Regions from separate parts of the Bacillus sp. SSR7 genome, predicted to be linked through region 1. Evidence: predicted binding sites of a transcription regulator. Region 1 holds the regulator's gene; the other holds the start of a gene.

Region 1 (13,751 bases):
TGTGGTACTAACTCTTCTATTAATTGCTCTAATAACTCATTTATACATACTTCTTGTTTTTCTAATATAACTTGTTCATTCGTTAACTTCGTATACTCAAATAAATCTTCTATTAAATTCTTTAACTGCTCCGACTTCGCAAAAGCAATTCTCGTATACTCATCATGTTGTTCTTTATTTTCATATTTAGAATCTCGAAGCAATCGTAAGTAACCCATAATAGAAGTCAGTGGTGTACGTAAATCGTGAGATACATTCGTAATAAGCTCGTTCTTTTGCTTCTCTAATTTACGTTCCTTTTCTATATTATTCATAAGCTCTTCCGCCATATTATTAATATTCTCGGTTAAAGACGCAATCTCATCTTCACCTTTCTTCTCAATACGGTACGCCAAGTTGCCTTTTTCTATTTCCTTTACACCTTCTGCCATCGCTTCAATTTGTTTCATCTTTCTCTTTGTTATATAGAAGAAAGAGAAGATGAACACGAGTACACCAATTAAAAATGGGAATGGTCCTTCTTGCGTATCATACATTACTACACCATCCGGAATTCCACTAACGAACATGTATAAATTCTTATCTTCTATTGTAATAGGTGAAAAAGCTATAAATTCTTTTCTCGTATTTTCAAATATATCTTGACCATTTGAATAGTTGATCGCAAATGATGCCGCATTACGAATTGTATTATGCAAATCGATTTGCTCTTCTTGTGCCTGCTTCGTTTTATATAAAACTTTACCACTCTCATCAGTAACCAATATTTTTAAAGCTCTATTTCCTCGCTCTAAATTTTGATTCTCCGTTTCAATCATATTGGATATAGCTTCTAATTTATTTTCATGAACCGAACTATTTGCTGCTCTTTGAGCTTGGTAATTAATTTGTTGCATACCAGACCGATAATCAACAGTCGCTTGACGATTTGCATTCTCAAAAAACGGTGCAGCTCCCTTTGCAAAAAAAACTCCTAATAACGCACAAGCAGCGAAAGTAGTAATCAGTTGAATTCTGATACTCTTTCGTACGCTCTTTACTAATTTCTCAATTAATTGTCTTATTTTCCTTATATAAGTAAACGGATTAAATATCTTTTTCAATCTTATACCCCACTCCCCATACTGTTTTTATATATCTAGGCTTCCTTGGATTCTCCTCAATCTTTTCACGTACTTTTCGAATATGAACCATTACCGTGTTATCCGACTGGAAAGACCTTTCGTTCCAAACCTTTTCATAAATCTGCTCTGCACTAAAGACCATACCTGGATTACGGGCTAGTAATTCTAGAATTGAAAATTCCCTCGGGGTCAACTTCACTTCTTCTCCCTCTACAATAACTTTATGGGTTGAGATGTTTATTTTCATCTCTCCAATTTCTAGCTCGTCCTCGTTTTGTATAGCGAAACCATTCATTTTCATATAACGACGTAACTGAGATTTAATTCTTGCGATTAACTCTAACGGATTAAATGGTTTCGTCACGTAATCATCCGCACCTGTTGTTAACCCTAAAATCTTATCCATATCTTGCGTTTTCGCGGAAAGCATAATAATTGGCATTTCCTTTTCTTCCCTTACTTTCATACACATATGGATACCGTCTACTTTCGGCATCATAATATCTAATACGACTAGATGTACTTCATTTTCTTCTAGTAAACGTAATCCTTCTTCTCCGTCCCCTGCTTGCAATACTTTATATCCTTCATTCTTTAAATAGATTGTAATAAGATTTCTGATTTCTTTTTCATCATCTACGACAAGTATTGTTTCGTTTGCCACAATATCTCCCCCATCATTTTTTAATCCCTAACTTCTATTATAGGAAAACTTCTGAAGAAAAACGCTCGGAAATCCTTAAGATTTTCTGAAGACGCAAAAAAGGTCTAGACTCCCCTTAAGTCTAGACCTTTCAAAAACCCCTTTTATTTACGAACGTAGATGAAATATAGTACGAATAAAACTCCCATAACATACATAATTGGATGAATCTCTTTACGACGACCGCTTACTACCATTGTAATTGGATAGAAGATAAAACCAATCGCAATTCCTGTTGCGATACTATACGTAAGTGGCATAGAGATAATTGTAAAGAATGCTGGTACTGCAATCTCGAATTTCTTCCAATCAATTTCCCCTAAGGAAGAAACCATCAAGATTCCTACAATAATTAATGCTGGTGCCGTTACAGCTGGTGTTACAACACTTAGTAATGGCGAGAAGAATAGTGCCAGTAAAAAGAATCCTGCTGTTACAACTGCTGTAAATCCAGAACGTCCACCCGCTGCTACCCCTGCAGAAGATTCAATGTACGACGTTGTTGTTGATGTACCTAAGATCGCACCAATTACAGTTGCAATCGCATCTGCAAATAATGCTTTTCCTGCACGTGGTAATTTATTGTTCTTCATTAATCCAGCTTGATTCGCAACCGCTACAAGTGTACCTGCTGTATCAAAGAAATCGATAAAGAAGAACGTTATAATAACAATCACCATTTGAACAGTGAAAATATCTCCGAAGTGCGTTAACGCCACACCGAACGTTGGTTCTAGACTCGGTATTGCTCCCACTACAGCTTTCGGAGTATCAATTAATCCTGTAGCTACTCCTAAGATTGCTGTAAGAATCATACCGTAGAAAACTGCACCATTTACTTTCTTAATCATAAAGATAATTGTCGTAACAACCCCGAAGATTGCTAGTAACGTTGTGCCCTTTGTTAAATCCCCCAACCCAACAAGAACAGCATCATTTTTCACGATAATTCCGGCATTTTGAAATCCAAGGAAAGCAATGAATAATCCGATACCTGCCGCTACTGCAAACTTTAACTCTGATGGAATTGCATTAATGATTTTTTCACGAATACCTGAAGCAGTAAGAATAATAAAGATAATACCTGACATTAACGTTCCAGCAATTGCCGTTTGCCATGGAATACCCATCGTTAACACTGCTGTATAAGCAAAGAACGCGTTAATTCCCATACCTGGTGCTAAAGCAATTGGATACTTCGCGAAAATACCCATAATTAACGAACCAATCGCTGCTGCTAATGCTGTAGCAACGAATACTGCACCTGGATCCATCCCTGTACCTGCCGGTAAACCTTTAACATTTCCAAGTGACAGCGTAGCAGGATTGACAAATAGTACGTAAGCCATAGATAGAAATGTCGTTAAACCTGCTATGAACTCTGTTTTATAATTCGTGCCGAGTTCATCAAACTGAAAATAGCGTTTCATCTTACGTTTCCCCCGTTATATGATTACTCGCCGTAATCCCCTAGCCCTCTTTTATCTATTAAAAATAAAAAAGGCTTCCATTGCATATACATGGAAGCGTTCTATAAATAAAGACAAGATTCCGCTCACCTTTATAAAAACGCCTCGTAGTCAAGCCATTTACGGTAGCTAGGTAGAAACTTTCGGGCCATATCCCCGATATTATACGACGGCATAATATTCACTTTTCGTTTGAATTACATACTCATATTAACTCTTGAAAGTATTTTTGTCAATTTAAATACGAACATTTTTATTAACTTTTATATTTTCGTTCGTATTAAACTCAAAATAAAAAAGATCCATCTATTGCATGAGCAATAGATGGATCTTTTATTATAATACTATTCCCACTCAATAGTTGCTGGTGGCTTACTCGTTACATCATACACGATACGGTTAACGTGTTTTACTTCGTTTACGATACGTACAGAGATTTTCTCTAATACGTCCCAAGGGATACGTGCCCAGTCAGCTGTCATACCGTCGATAGATGTTACTGCACGGATACCCACTGTGTAATCGTAAGTACGCTCGTCACCCATAACACCTACGCTACGCATACCAGGAAGCGCAGTGAAGTATTGCCAGATTTCGCGGTCTAAGCCTGCTTTAATAATTTCTTCACGTAAAATCGCATCAGATTCACGAACGATTTCTAATTTCTCTTCTGTGATTTCACCTAGTACACGAATACCAAGACCAGGACCTGGGAATGGTTGACGCCATACGATCTCATCAGGAATTCCTAGTTCAGATCCTAATACACGTACTTCATCTTTAAATAACGTGTTTAAAGGCTCAATTAATTTGAACTGCATGTCTTCCGGAAGTCCACCAACGTTATGGTGAGATTTAATTGTTTGTGCAGTTGCTGTACCACTTTCAACGATATCTGTGTACAGTGTACCTTGTGCTAAGAAGTCCATTCCTTCTAATTTAGAAGCTTCATCATCAAATACGTAAATGAATTCGTTACCGATAATTTTACGTTTTTGTTCTGGATCTTCTACACCTTTTAACTTGTTCATGAAGCGTTCTTTTGCATCCACTTTAATAACGTTCATATGGAAGCCTTCGCTAAATGTTTTCATAACACCTTCTGCTTCGCCTTTACGAAGTAAACCATGGTCAACGAAAATACATGTTAACTGATCGCCGATTGCTTTATGAATTAATACTGCTACAACAGAAGAATCTACACCACCGCTAAGCGCACATAGTACTTTTTTGTCTCCAACAGTTTCACGGATTTTCTCTAGTTCTACTTCAATAAAGTTCTCCATGTTCCATCCTTCAGAACAGCCACATACGCCGAATACGAAGTTTTTAATTAGATCGTTACCGTGCTCAGAGTGACGTACTTCTGGGTGGAATTGTACACCGTATAAGTTTTTCGCTTCATTGCTCATACCAGCAATTGGGCAAGACTCACTTGTCGCGTCTACTACGAATCCTTCAGGTAAACCAGTTACTAAGTCGCCATGACTCATCCATACAACTTGCTCTTCTGGAAGGTTCGCATATAATTTTGACTCGTTCTCTACTTTCAGAACAGCTTTTCCGTACTCACGGTGGTTTGCACGCTCTACTGTACCACCGAATTGTTGCGTCATAAGTTGCATACCGTAACAAATACCGAAGATCGGTAATCCTAGGTCAAAGATTTTTTCATCACAATGTAATGCACCTTCACCATATACACTATTTGGTCCACCAGAGAAGATAATCCCTTTTGGATTCATTGCTTTAATTTCTTCTGCAGTAATTGTATGTGGATGAAGTTCACTGTATACACCGAACTCACGAATTCGACGTGCTATTAACTGATTGTATTGACTCCCAAAATCTAAAACGATAATTGTATCATGCTGCTTCTTCAAAATAATCACCCCAACGTTAGTTCTCGTATATAAATATTTTCACCAATTTGGCGAAAAGCATTACCAATATAATAAAAAAAGCCAGTCCTCCGCCTCTAGTCTCATAACAAAGAAAAGGCAGGGGTCTGGCTTTATAAAGAAAGATAGTCTCCGCTCTTTATAAATATAAGACACACTGCCTTCATAGTCAGGTTGTTTACGGTAACCCGGTAGAGACTCTCAAACCTTATCTTTGAGGATATATGAAGGATCGTTTTATATTATCTTCCTAGATTCTAACAATGAAGTATCAATATGGTCAAGAGAGAAAGCGACAAAATTCTACAGAAATTCATTTCCTTTTCTAAAAAACATAAAAAAACATCCATTTCTATATAGAAATGGATGTTTTTTAGGCCAAACGGAATTACATCATTCCGCCCATACCGCCCATGCCCATGCCGCCCATGTCAGGCATTGCTGGTGCATTTGGTTCTGGTTTGTCAGCTACTACAGCTTCAGTTGTTAAGAACATAGCTGCAACAGATGCTGCGTTTTGAAGTGCAGAGCGAGTTACTTTAGCTGGATCTACGATACCAGTTTCAAGCATGTTAACCCACTCGCCAGTAGCTGCGTTGAAACCAACGCCTACTTTTTCGCCTTTTAGACGCTCTACAACTACAGATCCTTCTAGACCAGCGTTGATTGCGATTTGACGAACTGGCTCTTCTAGTGCGCGAAGTACGATGTTAATACCTGTTGCTTCGTCGCCTTCAGCTACGATAGAAGCTACTTTTGTGTATACGTTCATAAGTGAAGTACCACCACCTGCAACGATACCTTCTTCTACTGCTGCACGAGTTGAGTTAAGTGCATCTTCAATGCGAAGTTTGCGCTCTTTTAACTCAGTTTCAGTTGCTGCACCTACTTTAATTACTGCTACGCCACCTGCAAGTTTTGCAAGACGCTCTTGTAATTTTTCACGATCGAATTCAGAAGTTGTTTCTTCTAATTGCGCACGGATTTGACCGATGCGAGCTTCGATTTGTTGTGTGCTTCCTACACCTTCAACTACAGTTGTGTTTTCTTTCGTTACAACAACTTTACCAGCGCGTCCTAAAGATTCAACTGTAGCAGATTTTAAGTCACGGCCTAATTCTTCAGTGATTACTTCGCCACCAGTTAAGATTGCGATATCTTCTAGCATTGCTTTACGACGGTCACCAAATCCAGGAGCTTTAACAGCTACTACATTGAATGTACCACGAAGTTTGTTCACTACTAATGTAGCTAATGCTTCGCCTTCTACATCTTCAGCAATGATAAGAAGTGGTTTACCTTGTTGTACCACTTGCTCTAATACTGGTAAGATTTCTTGAATGTTAGAAATCTTTTTGTCAGTGATTAAGATGTATGGGTTATCAAGAACTGCTTCCATTTTGTCAGAATCAGTAATCATGTAAGGAGATGCATATCCACGATCAAATTGCATACCTTCTACTACGTCTAATTCTGTTGTGAAACCTTTAGATTCTTCTAAAGTAATAACGCCGTCGTTACCAACGCGCTCCATTGCTTCAGCGATTAATTGACCTACTTCTTCATCAGCAGCAGAAATAGCAGCTACTTGTGCGATAGAAGATTTACCTTCGATTGGTTTAGAAATCGTTTTTAATTCTTCTACTGCAGCAACTACAGCTTTTTCGATACCTTTACGAAGACCCATTGGGTTCGCACCAGCTGTTACGTTTTTAAGACCTTCACGAATCATAGCTTGCGCTAATACAGTTGCAGTTGTTGTTCCGTCACCAGCTACATCATTTGTTTTGCTAGCAACTTCTGCTACTAATTTCGCACCCATGTTTTCGAATGCATCTTCTAATTCAATTTCTTTTGCGATTGTTACACCGTCATTTGTAATAAGTGGTGAACCGAATTTTTTCTCAAGAACAACGTTACGACCTTTTGGTCCAAGCGTTACTTTTACTGCGTTTGCAAGAGTGTCGACACCGCGAAGCATCGAACGACGTGCTTCTTCACTAAATTTAATATCTTTTGCCATAATAATTGACCCCCTTGGATTTTTTAAGATTTATATAATTAACCGATAACTGCTAAAATGTCACTTTCACGTAAAATCAAGTAGTCTGTACCTTCATATTTCACTTCAGTACCTGCATATTTTGAGAAGATGATAAGATCACCTGCTGCTACCTCTAAAGCAACACGCTCACCATTTTCAAGCACTCGACCAGTACCTACTGCAATAACTTTACCCTCTTGTGGTTTTTCTTTTGCTGTGTCTGGTAATACAATACCACTTGCTGTTTTTTCTTCCGCTTGAACAAGCTCAATTACAACGCGATCACCTAATGGCTTTAGCATGAACAATAACCTCCTCATTTTGTTATGTAAATTTTATTTATTAGCACTCAAGTCACTCGAGTGCTAACACACTTATAATAATAAATAATCTCAATTTCTTTTGCAAGTAAAAAAATCATAATTTTTTCGCAAATTAAGCTATAAACTTTTCTATATAGAGTTCCTCTTCTTCTACCTTTACTATATGAATCGTTGTTTCCACTACTCGTATGTTACAATATGAAAGGACACCCTAAGTTGTTTTCGCTACACACACAACTTTCTCCTGTCTTCTATTATAATTTCAATTAAGGATTTACAAAAAAAACATAATGTAAGTAAAGTTTATATCGTAGGTAGCATCTTTACATGTTATCCTACCTTATCTCATACACTAGAGTTAGAAAGGATGGTTAAACCATTTGAAAAAACAATATTGGTGGGTTATCGTTACATACATTTTAATGCAGTTATCATCAATTGCTGGATTACCACTTCTCCTGAAAACTGGACTTTATGATAACAGGGGATTTACTAGAGAAGAGAAATTACAACTCATAACTGGTCATTGGGCAATCATTAGCTTCTTTATTGCATTATGTATCGTACTTTGGTTACTTAGAACAGATATTCGCGACAGACATTTAGATACAAAGCGTTCTACTGTTCCAGCTACGATTGGTTGGATTTTTATCGGGTTCTTCTTAGCATTTTTCTCGCAAAGTATTGCTGGTATGATTGAAATGTATGTATTAGGTATTAAACCTGGATCTGAAAATACAGCGAGACTTATGGATATCGCAAGAACGACACCTTGGTTCCTTATCGTCATCTCTATAATAGGACCTATTTTGGAAGAAATCGTATTTAGAAAAATTTTATTTGGTACACTTTATAAGAAGTTTAACTTCTTTATTGCTGCTATCATTAGTTCTCTCGTATTCGCAGCAATTCATTTTGATTTCACTCACTTATTGGTATACACTGCTATGGGGCTCGTATTCGCTTTCTTATATGTAAAAACAAAGCGTATTATTGTCCCTATCGCAGCTCATGTTGCAATGAATACATTAGTTGCAATTGCTCAAGTTTTAGTGAGTAGCGAACAAATTCAAGAAATGATTAAAGAAGCTGAAAAAATGCAAGGCTTTATCGGAGGATTTTTAGTATGAGAAACTCACCATTGTTCATGGCTGCATTGTATTTCCTTCTAGGATGTATCTTTACACGCTTCGCCATTACGAACGTAACAGATACAATTTGGAATATGTGGACAATACTATTTGCAGTTATGGCAACGATTGATTTTAATTTGGCACTTCGCCTTATCTTAGTTAAATTCACAAAGAAAAAACAATAATAAAACGCAGAGGTCGCTTCCTCTGCGTTTTATTGTGGATAATTCTTCAAAAAGTAAACTAACGTTTGTAACTCTACTGCTAAATCAATATGATGAATTCTTATATTGTCTGACACATTTAAGCGTGCTGGTGTAAAATTCAAAATACCATGCACGTTTGTTTCTGCCAATCTATCGGCTACAGATTGTGCTACTGTAGCGGGTACTGTTAATATTGCCACTTGTATATCAGTTGATAAACGTTCTTCTAATTCATCTAAGTGATATACAGGAATGCCTCCGATTTCTGTTCCAACTTTCTCTTCACTAACATCAAACGCCATTTCAATTTTTGTATTATTGTTTTTCGTGAAATTATAATGTAAGAAAGCGGTCCCTAAATTACCTACTCCAATAAGCGCTACACGTGTTATATCATCTTGGTCGAGTGTTTCACGGAAAAATGATAATAAATAATTTACGTTATATCCATATCCTTTTTTCCCTAATGCTCCAAAGTATGAGAAATCTCTTCGAATTGTTGCGGAATCAACCTTTACCGCTTCACTTAATTCGGCTGATGAAACACGTTGCTTACCAGACAAAGATAAGTTTTGGATAAATCGATAGTATAGAGGCAATCTCTTAGCAGTGGCTTGTGGAATTTTCTGCTGCTCCATATAACCTCTCCTCTCTTCCTATCTTTATTCATATGCTTTAATCAAATACAGAAGTTTAGCACTTATTAAATTCCTTGTATAATAGAAAGAAGAAGTATTCTCTCTGTATTTTAAACTATACACTATTTTTAGTATGATTGAGAAATATAAACATGGCAAAGTTAAGAAATTATTTGAGGTGAAAACATTGATTTTATTACAAGTAAACGCGCTTTCGAAATTATACGGTGCAGAAACGATTCTTGCAAACATAAAATTAGAAGTTCAAACGAAAGATCGTATCGCATTAGTCGGACGAAATGGAGCCGGAAAATCTACATTATTAAAAATAATAGCGGGTGAGCTATCTCATGATAGTGGCGAAATTATAAAACCGAAAGATGTCTCAATTGGATATCTAGCTCAAAATACCGGTTTAGAAACGTCTTTAACAATTTGGGATGAAATGTTAACCGTCTTTACACACTTGCAGCAAATGGAGACAAAACTTCGAAGGCTAGAGCAAGAGATGGGAAAAGAAGAAAACTTTTCAAACGAGGCTACATATGAAAGATTATTAGCTGATTATGACCAATTACAATTAGATTATAAAGATCAAGGTGGCTATCAGTACGAAGCAGATATCCGTTCGATTTTAAGTGGTCTTGGCTTCCCAGTTGAAACGCACCAGACGACGATTTCTACATTAAGCGGTGGACAAAAAACACGATTAGCTCTCGGTAAATTATTATTAACGAAACCAGACCTACTTATTTTGGACGAGCCTACAAACCATTTAGACATCGAAACATTAACATGGCTTGAACAATATTTACAAGGTTATCCTGGCGCAATACTAATCGTTTCCCATGACCGTTATTTCTTAGATAAACTTGTTACACAAGTATATGAAATTTCGAATAAAGAAAGTAGACGATTTGTTGGTAACTACAGTAAATATTTAGACTTAAAATCAGCACTATACGAGCAAGAAATGAAACGTTATGAAAAACAACAAGATGAAATCGCTAAGCTAGAGGACTTCGTTCAAAAAAATATAGCTCGTGCATCTACGACAAAACGTGCGCAAAGCCGTCGTAAACAATTAGATCGTATGGAACTATTAACAAGACCATTAGGTGACTCTAAGTCAGCTTCCTTCCACTTCGATATTGAAAAACAAAGTGGAAATGATGTGTTACAAGTAAAGGATGCAACTATCGGCTATGATAAGGATCCAATTATTGAACATGTAACAATGCGCTTAACTCGCGGAGATAGCGTTGCTTTAGTTGGTCCAAATGGAATTGGGAAATCCACATTATTAAAATCAATTGTGAATAAGCTACCACTATTACATGGTGATGTTTCTTTCGGATCCAATGTATCTGTTGGTTACTATGATCAAGAACAAGCCAATTTAACATCTTCTAAGCGCGTTTTAAATGAGTTATGGGATGAATATCCACTGCAACCCGAAAAAGAAATTCGCACGATACTAGGTAACTTCTTATTCACAGGAGATGATGTACTAAAACCAGTATCATCTCTTAGTGGTGGACAAAAAGCTCGATTAGCTCTCGCAAAACTTATGATGCAAAAATCGAATTTATTAATTCTCGATGAGCCTACAAACCATCTTGATTTAAATAGTAAAGAGATTTTGGAGAATGCTTTGATTGATTATCCTGGTACTCTTCTCTTTGTATCTCATGACCGCTACTTTATTAATCGTGTAACGACGACCGTTGTTGAGTTATCAACAGAAGGTGCACAGGAATATTTAGGGGACTATGATTACTACGTTGAAAAGAAAAATGAGATGATTGAACGTGCTGAATTTGAACAACAAGAACAGCAAGAAAATCAGGCACCTGTTCAAAAAACCGTAGCTCCAGAAAAATTAAATTATCTCGAAGAAAAAGAGCGCAAAAAGTTGGAGCGTCAACGCACTCGAAAAATCGAGGAACTAGAACAAAATATCGTAGAATTCGAAGAAGAAATTGCTACGTTAGAAGATCAACTTTGCTTACCAGAAATATATGCAGATTATGAAAAGGCTAGTGAAATTACAACGAAAAAGCAAACACTACAAGAACAACTTGATGCTTGTATGGCAGAATGGGAAGAATTGCATTTATAAGAGTATGAATAAGAAGGATGTCTCATCAGTCGGGATTTTTGACGATGGGACATCCTTTTTATCTTCTAGCCATGGTCAACCTCTATTGTATAAACGATTCGACACGAGATATCGATTTACCGACAAGGTTTGACAATATTAGCCCCCCCTTATAATAAGGGCATATTTCAAAATGTTTTTTAGAGATACCTTCTTCGTTTTTATTTCCCGAAAAAGGATAGATTCAAAGGTCAGACTTCATCTATTTTATCCACAAGTTTATACACATATCCACCTTTATAAAATAAACATCTAAATAACTTTTCCACATTATCCACAACCAACAAAAAAGTTATCAACATTTTATATACACAATAAAACCCATATTATCAACAGATAATATGGGTTTTATCCACAAGCTGTGGTTAATTTTGTGTATAACTATGCTTCGATATCTAATCCCGGATTAGCATTTAAAGCTAATGTAGCACGTTTTCCTTGTTCATATGCAATTGTACCTGCCGCTGCAATCATTGCTGCATTATCTGTGCATAAAGATAGAGGAGGAATAATTAGCTCTACATTTTCTTTTTGTGCAAATTCTGCTTCTAAACGTGCACGAAGTCCTTTATTCGCAGCTACTCCACCAGCAAGAAGCACTTGCTTTACGTTATAAGCATCTGCTGCACGAGATGCTTTCGTTACTAACACATCAATTACACTCTCTTGGAAACTTGCTGCTAAATCTTCCGGTGCAATTTCTATCCCACGTTGTTTTGCGTTATGCACAGTGTTGATAACTGCTGATTTTAATCCGCTAAAACTGAAATCATATGAATCAGGTTCCAGCCATGCACGAGGTAAATCGATTGTTGGTTTCCCTTCATGTGCAAGACGATCAATATGGGGACCACCTGGATATGGCATAGATAACGTACGAGCTACTTTATCATATGCCTCTCCTGCTGCATCATCTCGCGTTTCACCAATTACTTCAAATGAACCATGTTCTTTCATATAAACAAGCTCTGTATGTCCACCAGATACCACAAGTGATAGCAATGGGAATTGAACTTCTTTTACTAAACGATTCGCATAAATGTGGCCAGCGATATGATGAACACCCACTAGAGGGATATCATGTGCAAAAGCCACTGCTTTCGCTGCATTTACCCCTATTAAAAGCGCTCCTACTAAACCAGGACCTTCTGTTACAGCAATTGCATCAATATCATCAAATGTAATATTCGCTTCTTTTAAAGCTTCTTCTAACACAACTGTAATTTCTTCTACATGATGACGGGATGCAATCTCTGGTACAACTCCACCAAAACGTTTATGACTTTCAATTTGTGATGCAACGACATTTGCAATAATTTCCGTTCCATTTTTAACAACCGCTACTGCTGTTTCATCACAACTTGTTTCAATACCAAGTATAATCGTATTTTTTTCCATTATATATTCACCCACATTACGAGACCATCTTCCTGATTGTCTGCATAGTATCGTTTACGAATTCCACCATTTTGAAATCCGTATTTTCTGTACAACTGCTTTGCTACTTCATTTGATACACGTACTTCAAGTGTCATCGTTTTTACCCCTAGAGCTTTCGCTTCAGAAATAACTTCTTTCAATAAAGCATCTCCTAGCTTTTGACCTCTATATTCTGGCAAAATAGCTATATTTGTTATATGTGATTCATCAATAATTATCCACAATCCACAATATCCAATTACACGGCCATCTTTTTCTAGCACAACATAATGTGCATGTTCATTCATCGTTAACTCGCGGTAAAAGGCATCTGCAGTCCAAGGAGTTGAAAAAGATGCTTCTTCAATTGCTACAATTTGAGCGATATCATCGAGTTCCATCTTTCTAAATATCATATCCATCCTCTGCAAGCTCCTACTTGTTTTGACTTTCTAACCACTTTGTTTCAGCTTCCGCTAAACGAAGGTAACTAGGAACAAATGAATGTACATCTTGTTCTTCTTTTTGTAATCCTAAGAACGCTAGCTCACTTGGTCTTGGGTTATTTTTAGTGAAAGGAGCAAATACAGCTTGATCGCCTAAATGTTCAATAATTGTTTCTTTGTGTAG
Region 2 (16,957 bases), on a different contig from region 1:
AATACAGGGAATCCGATTGCTCCTAAAATAATAAGTAACATATGAATCATTTGAACAATGTAATCTTTTTTATACGGAATTAGCGATTGTCCTGTTAAATCAAATCCGCCGTTCGTAGTTGCACTAACAGCTGCAAAGAAACCGTGAAAATAAGCTTCTTGCCAAGTTGGAAAGTAAAGTAAGAATCTTGTACCTAATAATATTGCTCCAATAAGCTCTATTGAAATAATTACAATTAAAATAGAACGCATCAATTCTACAAGACCTGATAAATTCCCTTGATTATGGTCTGCCATAATCAGTCTTCTTCTCTGCAAACCAATCTTTTTTCCTGTTATAATCCAAACGAATGTACCTAACGCCATAATGCCTAAGCCGCCCAATTGTAAAATAAGGGCTAAAATAATAATTCCTGCCGTAGTAAATGTATCTGAAATCGTAACAACAGACAGTCCCGTAACACTTACCGCACTAACAGATGTAAAGAGGGCATCGATAAATGTCCATTTCACATCAGCCTTTGTAACAAACGGTAAACTAAGTAATATTACCGATACAACTACTGCTAATAAATAAAACAAAACAATGAGTTGTACAGGACGCAATTTTTGTAAAAACTTTTTTATATCTCTCATTCCATCACTTCGCTACCTTTTTTCTATCGATTAAATAAAGAAAAATCTTCACTTTCTTTATTTGTAAATAACTGCTCAAATATTTTAGCAAATACCATTCCATACACAGTTCCATTACCTCCATATGGCAATGCATAAAATAAATTATGTATCTTAGTATCTTCTTTTAAAATAGGGAGACCATCATGACTACCGCCAAATGCTGCCGCCCAATAGTACTCCACCTGTATATCTTTATACTGCGGGAACATCTCTTTTATAATGTTAATAAGGACATCACGCTTATGCAATAATTTCGTATCACCGATTGTTTGAATTTTCATTGCTTCATCCAATCCACCTACAATAATACGATTTTCATACGTCCTAAAATATAAGTAAGGCCTTGCTGTTTCCCAAATTAATGATTGCTCATGCCAGCCTTCAAATGAATCTACCTTATTTGTCACAACTGCATATGATGTTTCCACTGTTGTATTTTTTTCTTTCTTTCCGAAAAGTGCTTCATAACCCGTCGCCATAATAATATTCTTTGCTACAATTTGATTTCCTGTTTTCGTATAACAAATTAAATCATTTTGACGTTTTTTTATATGTATGGCCTCTGTCTGTTCATATATAGTAGCCCCCATTTGATTTGCTTTATGCAAAAGGCTATGCGCTAATAAATACGGATTTACCTCAGCATCACCGTGTGTATATAATGCCGCTTGTTTTGTAAAAGGATAACGTTCCTTAATATCAGATGCTGTAAAATACTCAACCGGAAACTCATAATTCTGTAACGTTTTGTATTCCTCTTGTAAAAATGAGACATCTTCACTTTTACTTGCATAATATAAACTATTTCGCGGAATAAACTGGGGATCAATATCGAGAGTCGGTACAACTTTCTCCATTGTTCGTAACGCTTCGTAACAAAGCTTATATGCTCGCACCCCTTTTTCTTCTCCAAATGTATGGATAAGTGAAGTTAACGATTTATCATGAAGAAATTGTAATAACCCTGTATTAGCAGCTGTGCTACCACATGAAATCATATTTTTTTCAATAAGTGTAACGCGCATTCCAATTTTCGCTAACGAATACGCTATTTGAGCACCTGCTTCGCCACTTCCAACTACAAGCACATCACATATCATATCATTTTCTAACGATGGATAACAAGGCATAGAAGCTCCTGTATCCCAAAACAACTTACCAGTCATAAGCTTCATAATTATACTCCTAAAATATAAATTTCTCCTTTCTATGTTTTGTTATTTTACATAAAAAAAATCCAACTAACATATGCTAGTTGGATCTTTTTATTTTTACTTAGAGCGCTCGTCAAGCCAATCTCCAATCGTCGGATACGTTTGTTTTACCGCTGTTCCACCGTAAACAATCGACATATGTCCCGTTGGTAAACATACATATTGTTTATCTGTGCTAGAAATATGATCTAGCAACGCTTCTACTTGGCATGGCAGGGCGATATGATCACGTTTCCCTGAAATATTTAAGACATTCGCCTTAATATTTGCAAGGTCTACCTTTTGTCCGCGAATAACGAGTTCACCCTTAACGAGTTTATTGTTTTGATAAAAATCACGAATCCACTGTCTGTATGATTCACCTGGGAACGGAATGCCATCGCCAACCCACTTTTGAACTAACCTCCAGCTTTCAACGAAGCGCTCATTCTCTGAACGATCTACTAAAGCAACATATGGACCAACAAAGTTCGTAATTGGTTTTAACATTTTGTTTCCGAAATCAATCATTTCTGGCGGAATGTTTCCAAATGTATCAACCGCTTTATCTAGATTGAAGTATTTCTCGTCTAACAAAGGACCATATAATCCTGTTTCAGAGAAATCAAAAGGACTTGTCATAAAGATTAGGTTACGAATTGGCATGTGTGGATGAAGTGCCGCATAAATAGAAGTTAGCGTTCCCCCCATGCAATAACCAAGTAAAGAAATCTCGTCCGATTTTGCAGTTCGCATTACTTTTTTCACTGCTTTTGCAATATAATCAAACACAAAATCATCAAATTTCAAATGACTATCTTCTAAACCAAATGTGCCCCAATCAAGCATATACACATCAAAACCACGGTCCACTAGATATTCCACTAAACTATTTCCAGGAGTTAAATCCATAATATATGGTTTATTAATAAGAGCATATATTAATAGAATTGGAACTCTTTGTGTTTTTTCTTGTTTTGGAATGTAGCGATAAAGCTTCGTCTTATTCTTCGTCCAAATAACCTCTTTCGGCGTTAATCCTACTTGTGGCTCTGGTTCACGTAATAAAATTTCACTCGCCCTTTTCACTCGGCGATATGCTTTTCGGTACTCTTCTGGGTATAGCTCTAATTGCTTTTCCCATTCTGTTGCGAATGTAGTCATCTTTCTATCTCCTTTTTGGTCAATTTCCTTCTAAAAAAAGAAGTGCATTCCTGCTATGGATATGCACTTTTTTCTTACTTCATTACATATATAATCCGCCGTTAATGTTTAATTGCTGACCTGTGATATAAGCACCGTCACGGCATAGGTATACTACACCTTTTGCAATTTCATCAGCTTGACCAAAACGTTTTTTCGGGATTTTAGCAACGATTTTTTGACGTACTTCTTCTGGTACTTCTGCTACCATTTCAGTATCAATAAATCCTGGGCAAATAGCGTTTACAGTTACATTTGTTTTTGCAAGCTCTAATGCTAATGATTTTGTAAATCCTAGCATACCTGCTTTTGCTGCTGAGTAGTTTGTTTGTCCAAATCCACCCGCTTGACCAATAATAGAAGAAATGCTAATGATTCTTCCTTCTTCTGCTTCCGTTATGTATGGAAGTACAGCGCTTGTCGTATTAAATACACTGCTTAAGTTCACGTCAATTACGCGCTCCCAATCTTCACGATTTAACTTTTTGAATGTACGATCTCTTGTAATACCAGCATTATTAACAAGAATATCTACTTTACCAAAATGATTCACTGCTTCTTCTACAAGTCGGTTTGCATCTTCTACTTTAGAAACATCTGCTTGAACTGCATAAACGTCATGTCCTTCTTTTCCTAGTTCATTTACTAAGTTTTCAGCTGCTTCTTTACTGCTGTTATAGTTAATAACAACTTTTGCGCCCTCTTGTGCTAACGCTACTGTAATCGCTTTTCCAATTCCTTTTGCCCCACCTGTTACGATTGCTACTTTTCCATTTAATTGAACCATTTCTTTTCCCCCTTAAATGAATTTGTGAACGACTATTATGAATCATTTTGGTACTCATACTATGGAGTCCCTATATAATTATGTTTCGCTGTTTATACATAGAAATGAGATTCTCCCTCTCTCTTTCATATGTTATAAACAAGCGCTATTATCACTTTTTATTTTCTGGCTTATTCGTAGGTTTTACTTCTTCTTTTACAGGTTCTTGTAGTTTTGCTAGTACTGCATTTTGCTTTTCTAGCAATTCTAAAATTTGATCAACTTTCGTTTCTAATGTGCGAATATCTTGTTTTACTTTCGTAACATCGCGCTTTAATGTAGGAGCTTGTCCTACTGACTCTACCTTCTCTTCTAGAAACTCCTCAATGTTATCCACTTTATTTTCTAAGTTAATAACAAGCGTAGCCACTCTAGCGATATCCTCTTTCGTAGGCACATTCACCTGCTCTAAATAATTTTTTGTCGTATCATTTAATGCTTTTTGATAAAACAAATTCAAATCTAGAACGCTGCCCATCCAAGCAGAATATTCTTCTGTTTTAATTGTTTCATTGAGCGCTTTTCCCCAAAATGTTTCGGTTTGTTCATAAGCATTTTTCCATGCTTGTAGTGGATCGAATTTTTGATCAATCACTTTACCTACACTCCCTTTTTCGTTTTTGAAACAATTCAACCTATTCATTATTTTCTAATATTCTGAATAAAACTTCAAGTCTATATTTTATTTTTTTCTATTTTCTAACAAATGTATTGACTTTAAAAACAGATAGGTGTAAATTGCACTTATAAGCAAAAAATTCCATCTAACTGATTCATGAGGTGATGCACAATCATGCTACATAATGAACCAGAACAACGCGAAATTTTGGAGAACAACCAAGCAAAACAACCAAACTCCATGCCAAAAAACTTCTTAGTTCCCTTCTTACTTCTATGTCTAAAAGACTGGAGTCTTCATGGTTACAAACTTATTCAAATGCTAATGGATATCGGCTTTTCTTCTGTTGACCAAGGTAATGTCTATAGAACACTACGCAAATTAGAAAAAGAAAACCTCATTTCTTCTACTTGGGATACAAGCGAAGGAGGGCCAGCAAAAAGAATTTATTCTTTAACTGAATATGGAGAGAAATATTTAGCAACATGTGCAACTTCTTTTGAGCATTACCAAAATATGCTGCGAACGTTTTTCACGTTATATACGAACGCATTCTTTCCATTTGCCACTTCTCCAGAAAAGGATGAAAAGGATTCTTCATCTTCACCTGGTGGTACAGCAGAGTAATCTGCGTTCACAATATGCAAAAAAACATTTGGGGGTCAAACAATGGAAACTAAACCATACGAATTGGTCGATGCATTTTGGAAAAACTGGTCTCAATCTCTTTCCCTTTTCTCTTCAGCTGGGAAACAATTAGAGCAACTTACTTTAGAAACATTAAAACAACAACAAGACGCTTTGCATAAATTAACATCAGGAGTAGATGAACTGGAAAAAGAACTGCAACAATTTACTACTCAATTCAATAATCAATATACAGATTACGTGAAGCAATTAACTGGAAACTCCTTAAATGATCAAATTAACGAGTGGCAAGACAAATGTAAAGAACTTTCTGCTCATATGCAACAGCTAACTGTTTCTCCTACAAAAACATCTTTGTCTATCCTTACTCAAACAAGCGGTCAATTTGAAGAAACAACGAAGCAATTTATTGAACAACAACAATTACAACGTGAAGAGGCTCAAAAACAGTTAGAAGGTTTTTTGGAAGATTTCAAGACAAAACAGTTGGAACTCGCAAAAAAGTTCGAGGAAAACTCAAAAAATCTATTTACTTCCATCAAGTAAGAAAAATGTGGGAGCTAACTGCAGCACAAACAAAACTCTTTCTTCCTCCTACTACATCAAGATGGCTAGCATTTTTCGATATGGAAAAGAAGGAGGACAAAATGAATCCATTTCAAGAAGCACAAACCGTCCCGGAGCTTCGTTATGATGAGATTCAAGTCGGTGATCAAGCATCACTTACAAAAACGATTACGGATGAGGACGTTATCAATTTTGCAAAATTGACTGGAGATGTGAATCCTATTCATATTTTAGACTCTTTTGCAAAAACGACAATGTTTAAAGAACGTATTGCCCATGGTATGCTCGTTTCAAGTTTTATTTCTACCATCCTTGGAACGAAACTCCCGGGTAAAAATACGATTTATTTATCTCAAAACGTTTCATTCCGCGCTCCTGTCAAAATCGGTGATACACTTCGCGTTGTGGCAGAGGTCATCAAAAAACGTGACGATAAAAAAATCATTACGTTGCAAACAAATATATATAATCAATCGGATGATATTGTCGTGGAAGGTACAGCGACAATACTAAAAAAAGAGTAGCAATTTTTGCTACTCTTTTTTCTATCCAATAACTTCTAATCACACCGATTACTTCCGCGTATGAGTACGTCGGTTCCACATAAAATAACGGTACCAGTTCAGCTAAGTACTTAGCTGGACTGGACTACTCATAAGGATGTGTATCATCATGGCAAAAACAAACAAATTACTAGTTCCAGGTGCTGAACAAGCACTTGATCAATTTAAATATGAAATTGCACAAGAGTTCGGCGTAAGCTTAGGGTCTAATACAGCATCTCGTTCTAACGGATCAGTTGGCGGTGAAGTAACAAAACGTCTTGTTTCTTTAGCTCAACAACAATTACGTGGATAACAATATAACATATGGCTTAGAGGCAGATATTCTCTGCCTCTTTCTATTTTTAACATACATAATGGTGCTTTTTCACATACTAGTAAAAGCAAACTGAAAGGAACGATATGTAACATGAAACGGATTAACCTTCACATGAGTCCTCCCCGTGTTCTTACTTTGTCTTTTATTATGTTATCAATTATCGGTACATGCTTATTAAAATTGCCAATTGCTACAACGACGTCTATTTCATGGCTCGATGCTTTATTTACAACCGTTTCTGCTTGTACGGTTACAGGGCTTGGTGTTGTGGACACTGGAAAAGTATTTACCTTATTTGGCCAATGTGTCATTTTAACACTTATACAAGTGGGTGGACTTGGCATTATGAGCTTTGCCGTTTTAATTGCGATTATGCTTGGCAGAAAAATTGGCCTTCAAAACCGAATTTTACTGCAACAAGCATTAAATCAAACGAATATAGGCGGTGTCATTCGTCTTGCCAAAGCATTATTTTTATTCTCTTTTACAGTCGAATGTATCGCTACTTTCATTCTCTCTTTTGAATGGGTTCCGAAATATGGGATTGCTAAGGGGATCTATTATAGCTTTTTTCATTCCATCTCTGCTTTTAACAATGCAGGTTTTTCTGTTTGGAGCGATAATTTAATGTCCCACTCTCACAGCATTCTTGTCAATCTCGTCATTTCCTCCCTCATTATTTTAGGTGGGATTGGTTTTACAGTAATCGTAGATATAAAAAGAAAGAAAAATTTTAAAAACCTTACATTACACTCAAAACTTATGCTCTCTTCTACTCTAATCGTCAATATTATTGCGACTGTTTTTATTTTTATATTCGAGTTTCACAATTCTCTTTCTATGAGAGGCTTTACCCCATTTGAAGAAGGCATGGCCGCTTATTTTCAAGCAGTTTCAACGCGTACTGCCGGTTTCAATACAGTTGATATTTCTGCCTTATCGAAGCCTTCCCTACTATTAATGATGCTCCTTATGTTTATTGGCGCTGGTAGTGCTTCAACTGGTGGTGGGATTAAGTTGACAACATTTTTAATCATGTTTTTTGGGGTATTTAAATTTTTACAAGAACAAGATGATATTGTCGTGTTTAAAAAATCCATTAAAGATACCCTCATTGTCAAATCATTGACCATCGCTATTATTTCTATTTCATTTATTTTTTTTGCTATTTTAATTTTAAGCATTACTGAGCGAGTTCCTCTATTGATGAGTGCTTTCGAAGTATTTTCAGCATTTGGGACTGTCGGTCTCAGTATGAATTTCACACCACACTTAACTATGATTGGAAAAGCTATTATTATCTTTATGATGTTTTTTGGGAAGATGGGACCTTTAACATTAGCTTTTTCATTTGCACGTAAAAAGAACCGGAAAATAAAATATCCGAATGAAGACATTTTAACAGGTTGACAACCGTATAAATTATCCATATAATGAGAGTACAATAGCATATCTCCAAAGGGGAGTAGCGTCCAAGAACATTTCTTGGAAACAAAGTCGTCATTACGTAGAACTTAGTTCTTCCGGCTTTGTTGGCATTTTTATTACATATGTCTAGCAAGACCTTTGCCTATTAACGGCAGAGGTCTTTTTTGCATCCATTTCCAAATTCTTCCAAAGTTAATAGGCAGGAGTATGGGGAAACTAAATAGTGGGGAAATTCTTCACTTATTTAGTACTTATAGAAATGAGAGGAGAATGTACATGGATGTATCATTATTATTGGAGTATGGTTGGGTATTACTCATCCTAATTGCACTAGAGGGGATTTTAGCGGCTGACAACGCTCTTGTTCTTGCAATTATGGTAAAACATTTACCAGAAGAAAAAAGAAAGAAAGCACTATTTTATGGATTAGCAGGGGCATTTGTTTTCCGTTTCGGATCGTTATTTATGATTTCGTTCCTAGTCGACGTATGGCAAGTGCAAGCAATCGGTGCCATTTACCTTATGTTTATCGCTGGTAATCATTTATTTAAAACGTATGTTAAAAAGAATACAGATGAAGAAACAGAAGAAAAAGAAGCAAAGAAAAAACAAGAGAACTTTTGGTGGACTGTATTTAAAGTTGAAGTTGCAGATATCGCCTTCGCAGTTGATTCTATTTTAGCTGCTGTTGCATTAGCAATGACTTTACCAAAAACAGGATTAGGTACAATTGGTAGTCTTGATACTGGGCAATTCGTTGTTATCTTTGTAGGTGGACTTATCGGATTAATCATTATGCGATTTGCGGCAACTGCTTTCGTACAAATCTTAAAACGTAAACCAGGACTTGAAACTGCAGCATTCTTAATTGTAGGCTGGGTTGGTGTGAAACTAGCAGTTTATACGTTAGCACACCCTGCATTAAATGTAATTCCGCATTCATTCCCAGAATCTACACCATGGAAGCTTACATTCTGGATTGTATTAGTTGGAATCGCAGTTGGTGGTTGGTTCTTCTCGAAAGAAGTAGAAACAAAAATAGAAAAGAATTTAGACGAAAAAGCGCTGTAATTACAGCGCTTTTTCTTTTTCCTTGTCCCCTCTCTATGTCCAGAAAAAATTTTATTATACCATCATTTGTAAGCGTTTTCCAAGTTTATGTATGTCCTTTTTGTGAAATATTGCACAAACTTATTGAAACTATGACAGAATCCATGTACTTTATTCATATAAGGAATATTTATCCCACTTTAATGGGCAGTAAGACCCCCACCTCAAAATTCAGTGAAAGCAAAGAAGTTCGGTGGGGAATCAACTGCCCATAAAAGTCCGATTGGTTCAACTAATAATCAGTGGGGGATGAAGAAAACCCCCACTGATTAAAGTTTCACTTTATAGATGATGTACTAAAGGAGCGTATTACTCATGCTAGAACAAGGATTAGATTATGTTGTCAAACTGGCTAAGAGCAAAAAACAAATGTTAGATACAAACCCGATGCAATATTTCATTCGTGCCGCACTTGCAGGTATTTATATCGGTTTTATTATTGTACTATGTTTTAAATTAGGTAACTTTTTTCACATTGCAGATTCACCAGCAACTTATTTAGCTGCTTCTATGTTTTTCGGAATTGCCCTCGTACTTATTATATATGGCGGTGCTGAATTGTTTACTGGAAACACAATGTACTTCACTGTAGCAACTTTAAGAAAAGAAACAACAATTGCTGATACACTTCGTAACTGGGTTGCTTGTTATGCAGGGAATTTAGCTGGTGCTTTATTCTTTGCCTTACTATTTTATGCAACTGGAATTTTCGAAGCAATTGATCACAGTCATTTCATGAATAAAGTAGTAGAAGGAAAAATGAATACACCTACAATGCAATTATTCTTTAAAGCAATTTTATGTAACTGGCTTGTATGTCTTGCGTGTTTCTTACCTTCTCAAGTTAAAGGGGATACAGCAAAAATTATGATGATGATGATGCTCGTTTTCACATTCTTCTTATCTGGTTACGAGCATAGCATTGCAAACTTATCACTGTTTGCTTTATCTTTAGTTTCACCGCATCCGGAGACAATTTCTTTTGCAGGTGCTATTCATAACTTAATTCCAGTTACAATCGGTAACATCATTGGTGGGTCTGTATTTGTTGGTATGGTTTACCATTACTTAACAAAGAAAGTACCTGACGTGAAACAAGAAGAAACTGAATTAGTAGCAGCTCAACAAGAAGAAATCATTCCATTGCAAGCGCATATGAAGCATTAAAAACTCCAAAGTTTTACTTTGGAGTTTTTAGCTCCTCACATATTTAACAACAAGGTGAGCCCTTCTTCCTTTCCCTTATGAATCCTCTGTTTCATCTTGTGCATACCGATGACATCATTCGTATGAAGGTGAATTTCATTTACATATAAACCCTCTTTACAAAAAGCCTCTACAAAATCTAATCCATTTCTTTCTCCCCATCCCATATTAAAATCAAGGGAAAGAATATTCACCTCATAATCCCGAACCATTTGCAAAGCACATTCTACTGTATTTGCGGGTACATACCCGTATGGACAACTTCTTTGATCATCCATATATACATTCATGTTCTATCCCCTCTCTATTTTGTATACGTGACCAGCATGTAACATATTGCACCAAGGCTAATAAAAGGACCAAACGGAATTTGGCTCCTCATTTTCATACGTTTTACTACTATACCGGCTCCAAAGAAACAAAGACTAAAGCAAGATGCTAAAAATAAAATCATAAAAACCCCTTTCAGTCCCACTATAAATCCAAGCAGCGAAAGTAATTTTATATCTCCTCCACCAAGCCCTTCTGGATATATCTTTTGCATGCAATATAACAAAATGAATATAACGCTACTACCAACTATACTATCTGTCCAAGTGACTAACGGTACAAAAATACATTCTAAAATGAGTAAACAGGCAAACCAAGCTAAAATACGATTTGGGATTAACATGTATATGTAATCTGTAACTGAAATAATAAGAAGTAATGAAAATAGCGATAAAATGATAATAAGCTCTCGTTTCACCCCAATCATATATACAGTAAGAAGACATATCATTCCGGTTACAAGTTCAAATACTACGTACAAAATTGAAATAGCCCTCTTACAATTCGTACAACGTCCCCTTTGTATACAAAATGAAATGATTGGAATCAATTCTTTTGGCTTTAGCACATACTTACAATAATGACAATGTGAACGCGGGGTAATGATAGACTCACCTAGTGGAACTCTCATCGCAATTACCATAAAAAAAGAACCAAACACCATCCCCACTAACAATGCATATAAATAAGTGAACATCCCTTCCTCTCCTTTCCAGAAGAACATAGCAAAAAAAGGAGAGAACTTCTACTTCATATTATCTCTATTCTATTAAAAAAGCAGGCCATTTTCCGGCCTGCTTTCCCCTCTTTTATACGATGAAATATACTGCTTTTAATGGTCCGTGTACTCCGACAACAAGGTTCATTTCAATATCTGCCGAGTTACTAGGTCCTGTAATAAAGTTAATACAAGATGCCACTTCTTCACCATTTTCTACACGTTTGTTCATATCCTGAACTGCTTGTGTAATACGAGGCACAAGTGTTTCACGTGGAATAATAGCAAAATAGACAGTCGGTAAAAAGTGTAAAGAACGACCTTGGCCTTTATGACTTTGTACCACAATCGTACCCGATTCAGCTAAAGTATAATCACTAAATGCGATTCCAATATTCGCTCTTTCTGCGATACGCATATTCTCTTCTTTTTTCTCAGGATCCCATACATTCACTTCAACATTTTGCTTTGGAAGCTCTTCTTTAAATAAAGAAGTCAATCCATAAGAATCAAAACGTTCATCTGCCGATAACATAATCGGTCCCCCGCCGTTTTCAACGATTACTTTTTGAATATCTTCACGTAAACGATCGTTTGTCGTTTCCACTACAGTTGTATGAATGTTTGTACATTGATTTTTAAATACTTCTAACAATTCTTCTTGGGAATAATCTTTTAGCGTTTCTACATTTACATTACTTTTCCATGCTGGACGCTTTACGCCTTCCGTTTTCCGCTCACGTCCAAGTTCTTTTGCAATATTATCTAGAAAGGACTCACGGTTTTGAATTAATCCTGTCATTATTTGTCCCCGCCTTTCTTATGATCTTTATACCAATCACGGAATCGTTCTTTACTTGGAGCCGGGAATTCACGAATATCTGTCCAGTTTTTAAGTGGCCCAACACCTTTTGATACACGGTTACCAGATGTAAATGGACTCATTGCTGCTGGCGCCATCTTTGATCCCATTTTATATAAAGCTGCTGAAGATGCACCCATACTAAACATTTTCATTGCTAATTTTTCTGCAAGTGGAGCACGTCCTTCTTGCTCAACGATAACTTGACGATGTTTTAATAATAAATCATGCAATGGAATTTTTACTGGACAAGCTTCTGTACACGCTCCGCATAAACTAGAAGCATAAGGAAGCTCTTTGTAATCATCATATCCACCTAAAAGTGGTGTTAATACCGCACCAATTGGCCCTGAGTATATAGAGCCATATGAATGTCCACCAACATGACGATATACAGGGCATACGTTCACACAAGCTGCACATCGAATACATTGCAACACTTGACGGAATTCAGATCCAAGAATTTGAGAACGACCATTATCAACCACAACTAAGTGGAATTCTTCTGGGCCATCTACTTCTTCTTCTTGAATTGGTCCCGCTACCGTTACATAACTTGTTAACTTTTGACCTACTGCACTACGACATAGTAAACCAACTAAAACATCTAATTCTTCCATTGTCGGAACCATACGTTCCATACCCATAACTGCAATTTGTGTTTTTGGAATCGACATGACAAGATCGGCATTCCCTTCATTTGTTACTAAACAAAGGGAACCTGTATTTGCAACAGCAAAGTTACAACCTGTTACACCAATTTCTGCATCCATAAATTTTTCACGAAGTTGTTTACGAACAAACTTAGTCATCTCATATGGGTCATCAGAATTTTCATAGCCAAGCTTTTCTTTAAATACATCACGAATTTGCGTTCTATTTTTATGAAGTGCAGGCGCAATAATATGTGAAGGTGGATCATTATCTACTTGCAAAATATACTCTCCTAAGTCACTTTCTAACACTTCACAACCAATTTCTTCAAGCGCATGATTCATACTAATTTCTTCTGTTACCATCGACTTTGATTTTACTACTTTTTTTGCCTGCTTCTTTTTCGCAACGTCTTGAATATACTTTGCTGCTTCCTCTTTCGTTTTTGCAAAGTACACATGTCCGCCTCTTTTTGATACATTTTCACTTAACTCCATTAAGTAATAATCAAGATTTTCTAACGTATGTTGACGAATTTCTTCACCAAGTTCACGCCATTCTTCCCAGTTTCCTAATTCATCCGCTGCTTTTAAGCGATTCGTATATAAACGCGTTTGTGCAGACGATACTGCTCCGCGCATAAACGAATCTTGAATTCCATCGCCAACGCGATCATTAAATTTTTTCTCACTGATTTTCATAGACATAGCTTATGTTCCCCCTTCATGAGCGACTATTCAGTACCTCAGCAATATGCATTACTTTTATTTCTTTTCCTAAACGCTCAATACGTCCGCCAATGTTTAACAAACACCCACAATCTGCACCGATTAAATAATCAGCACCTGTTTCCATTGCACTATCTACCTTTTCATCTACCATTTGCTCAGAAATTGGAGTCATCTTCACTGAAAACGTTCCCCCAAACCCGCAACAATTTTGCACATTTGGTAACTCTCTCACAGTTAACCCTTTTACATTAGATAATAAAATTCCTGGTGCCTCTGTTACTCCAAGCATACGTGTCATATGACATGATTTATGAATAGTAGCAATCCCTGATAAACTCGCACCAACATCAGTAACCTTTAAAACGTCTACAATGAATTGTGTAAATTCATATGTTTTATCAGCAACTTTTTGTGCACGTTTAGCCCACTTCGGATCATCTTTAAAAACATGCGGATACTCATGAAACATTGTCGCACAAGAACCAGATGGCGTAACGATATATTCTGCATCCTCGAAAGTTTCAATCATATGTTTCATCGCTTCTTTTGCCGCTTCTACATGGCCGCTATTATAAGCAGGCTGACCGCAACAAACTTGTGCTTCTGGAAATTCAATTTCACAACCTAAACGCTCCAACACCTCAACTGTTGCTTTGCCGACATTTGTTTCAAACATATCGACTAAACAAGTAACAAATAAAGTAACTTTCATAATTATTACTCCCCCTTTTTACAACTCCACCAACAAACATACGGTCATCAGATGACTAAGGAGAGAAGAAATAGGCTCAACCATGGCCTATCCTCTCCCTCTTCTAAAGAAAACGCTTACTTAATCTCTCTCTATTTTATCAGAAAATTAGATTTTTAAAAGATTAAATTAAGAATTTATATCGTTTCTACCTGTGACAATATGTTCTACATTTGTTAAATGATCTAGCATTGCTTGCTGCGCTAATTCTACATCTTGCTTTAACACTGCATCATATATAACTTGATGCTCTTCTATAAGTCGTTCTGATGTTGTTTGTTCACCATATAAAATAATGCGTCTTGATTCACCAATCGTTTCAGCAATCATCTCTGAAACATGATTCATAAGTTCAAGCAAAATGTTGTTATGCGAAGACTCTGCAATTCCCATATGGAACTGAAAATCTGCTTTTTCACCAGCTTTTTCATCTCCAACGCTCTTTGCCATTTCATCTAACCAATGCTTCATATTTTGCAAATTATCTTCCGTACGTTTTGCCGCAGCTGCTCGAACTGCCCCCACTTCAAGCACCTTTCGTACTTCTAATAAATTCAAAATATCTTCTTTCTTCATCAGTAATCTATTGTTTAATGATTTTGTTAATGAAGAAGAATCGAAGTTCTTCACATATGTACCTTCTCCTTGTTTCATCTCAATTAAGCCCATTGCTCTTAGCGCACTTAGCGCTTCACGAACAGCAGATCTACCAACTTGAAACTGCTCAGCTAATTGATGTACAGGAAGTAGTTTGTCACCAGGTTTTAACGTACCATTTTTAATCATTGTTAAAATAGCTTCAGATACTTCTTCGTAAATCTTTTTCGGTTTAATAGATTTGTACTCCAGTTAAATCACCTCAGTATCTTCCAAACAACAATTGAAACGATTTATAAGAACTTTGCATCATAACTATTTTAGAACGAATTAATAAGAAGTACAAATGTTTTGTTCATAAATTCGTCAAAATTCCGATATTTATTACATATTAATTTATATCTTACGTATAATTATTGTCTTCCATATAAAGAGCATGCCCTAAAAATTAGAACATGCTCTCCTCATCCTGTACTTTCAATTTAATACTAACCGTCGTACCGTTCCCTTTTTCGCTTTCAATCCGCCACTGTCCATCATGTATATGAACAATTTGTCTTACAATTGCCAGGCCTAAACCTGTTCCACCATGTTGACGACTTCTCGCTTTATCAACTCGGTAAAAACGTTCGCCAAGGTTTTCTAAATGCTCTGTATCAATACCGATTCCCGTATCTTTTATGTTCAATTCACAGTAATCATCTGTCTGTCTGAGCGTTACCATAATATCCCCGTTTTGATTTGTATACCGTATTGCATTATCTAACACGTTATGAAGCACTTGTTGCATACGATCCTCATCAATCATTACAATGATTTCTGGATTTAAATTTGTTGAAATACGAATTTTCTTTTCTATAAACTTAATCTCATACGTATCTAACACATCTTCAATCAGTTGTGAAAAAACGATAGGTTGTTTCTTTAACGGAAAATGTTCACCTTCTAATTGTGCTAAATCTAATAAATCATGAACGAGACGCTGCATACGATCTGCTTCTTTATGAATGAGCTGTGTTACTTTTTCCTGCTGCGCTCCCTTCGCTACACCATCTAAAATAGCCTCGCTATACCCTTTTATATAACTAAGCGGTGTTCTTAGTTCATGCGAAACGTTAGCTAAAAACTCCTTACGCTTTACATCTTCTGTCTCCAAAGAATTTGCCATTTTATTAAATGCTTTTCCTAATCGCCCAATTTCATCTTCAGAAGAAATTGTAATTCGTTCTGAGAAATCTCCTGTAGCCAAATGATTGGCAACTCGCTCCATTTGCGAAAGTGGTTTCGTAATAGCAATAATAATTTTTCTACCAATCCATATTGTCAGTAAAGTTATAGCAAGTGCTAACGGTGCTAAAATAAGACCCATATCATATATTAAGTCTTTTATACTTTTTAAAGGAATATAAGAATATACAATACCAACTAATTTTTTATTTTCTAAAACAGGGATGACAACCCCCATAATATTACGGTCAAAATGTTCCTCGTATCCTATCTTTGTCACAGTTTTTCCATCTAATAATGCTTGCCTGTCCCCTTCACTTATAAGAGAATGATGGTGCACATCAAATGGTAAGCATGCGCTTAAATCACGTGGGTTCGATACGAAAAGAACGTCTGAACTAGATATTTGATCAAATGCTCTTACTTTCTCTTCAAAAATTGATATTCCTTCGCGCTTATCATATTGCGCAGCAAGACGCTTCCCTTCCATTACTAATGAATCTTTTAAATTATCAACGTATAGTTTTTCGTACGAGTATAAAGATACAAAATAAAGAAAGGAAACTGTTACAAATACTGCACATACTACTGTCAGCCAAAGCTTCTGTACCATCGTAAACATACGTTACACCTCAAATTTATAGCCTACACCCCAAACAGTTTGAATGTAGTTTCCACTTTCTCCAAGCTTCAAACGCATCGTTTTCACGTGCGTATCTACTGTTCTT

What was found. Region 1 encodes Rex, which represses fermentation and respiration genes when NADH is low (regulators of the CRP and FNR family bind a similar motif). Its sites were predicted from a motif close to TTGTGAAATATTTCACAA; they were not measured.
Region 2: a site for Rex is predicted at 9,215-9,232, ahead of AC0NJG_RS09340 (formate/nitrite transporter family protein). Genes of this name have one in related genera too.

What each region holds. Positions count from the first base shown of each region.
Region 1 is NZ_JBVVXV010000030.1:603-14,353, forward strand. It holds gene ampS (aminopeptidase AmpS) at 1-1,103, opposite strand, end outside; gene AC0NJG_RS27985 (response regulator transcription factor) at 1,087-1,788, opposite strand; gene AC0NJG_RS27990 (NCS2 family permease) at 1,932-3,257, opposite strand; purine riboswitch at 3,385-3,486, opposite strand; gene guaA (glutamine-hydrolyzing GMP synthase) at 3,641-5,179, opposite strand; purine riboswitch at 5,344-5,445, opposite strand; gene groL (chaperonin GroEL) at 5,586-7,220, opposite strand; gene groES (co-chaperone GroES) at 7,259-7,543, opposite strand; gene AC0NJG_RS28010 (CPBP family intramembrane glutamic endopeptidase) at 7,945-8,694, shown strand; gene AC0NJG_RS28015 (YdiK family protein) at 8,691-8,882, shown strand; gene AC0NJG_RS28020 (redox-sensing transcriptional repressor Rex) at 8,912-9,541, opposite strand; gene AC0NJG_RS28025 (ABC-F family ATP-binding cassette domain-containing protein) at 9,729-11,663, shown strand; gene tsaD (tRNA (adenosine(37)-N6)-threonylcarbamoyltransferase complex transferase subunit TsaD) at 12,084-13,100, opposite strand; gene rimI (ribosomal protein S18-alanine N-acetyltransferase) at 13,100-13,543, opposite strand; gene tsaB (tRNA (adenosine(37)-N6)-threonylcarbamoyltransferase complex dimerization subunit type 1 TsaB) at 13,557-13,751, opposite strand, start outside.
Region 2 is NZ_JBVVXV010000003.1:373,158-390,114, forward strand. It holds gene AC0NJG_RS09285 (TrkH family potassium uptake protein) at 1-635, opposite strand, end outside; gene AC0NJG_RS09290 (NAD(P)/FAD-dependent oxidoreductase) at 659-1,852, opposite strand; gene phaC (class III poly(R)-hydroxyalkanoic acid synthase subunit PhaC) at 1,949-3,034, opposite strand; gene AC0NJG_RS09300 (acetoacetyl-CoA reductase) at 3,117-3,860, opposite strand; gene phaR (polyhydroxyalkanoic acid synthase subunit PhaR) at 4,012-4,494, opposite strand; gene phaQ (poly-beta-hydroxybutyrate-responsive repressor) at 4,693-5,145, shown strand; gene phaP (polyhydroxyalkanoic acid inclusion protein PhaP) at 5,188-5,712, shown strand; gene AC0NJG_RS09320 (MaoC family dehydratase) at 5,814-6,257, shown strand; gene AC0NJG_RS09325 (alpha/beta-type small acid-soluble spore protein) at 6,406-6,591, shown strand; gene AC0NJG_RS09330 (TrkH family potassium uptake protein) at 6,706-8,025, shown strand; yybP-ykoY riboswitch at 8,064-8,229, shown strand; gene AC0NJG_RS09335 (TerC family protein) at 8,320-9,114, shown strand; gene AC0NJG_RS09340 (formate/nitrite transporter family protein) at 9,469-10,320, shown strand; gene AC0NJG_RS09345 (cyclic-phosphate processing receiver domain-containing protein) at 10,356-10,649, opposite strand; gene AC0NJG_RS09350 (prepilin peptidase) at 10,664-11,386, opposite strand; gene AC0NJG_RS09355 (LutC/YkgG family protein) at 11,499-12,209, opposite strand; gene AC0NJG_RS09360 (LutB/LldF family L-lactate oxidation iron-sulfur protein) at 12,209-13,630, opposite strand; gene AC0NJG_RS09365 ((Fe-S)-binding protein) at 13,647-14,366, opposite strand; gene AC0NJG_RS09370 (FadR/GntR family transcriptional regulator) at 14,535-15,224, opposite strand; gene AC0NJG_RS09375 (sensor histidine kinase) at 15,451-16,851, opposite strand; gene AC0NJG_RS09380 (response regulator transcription factor) at 16,855-16,957, opposite strand, start outside.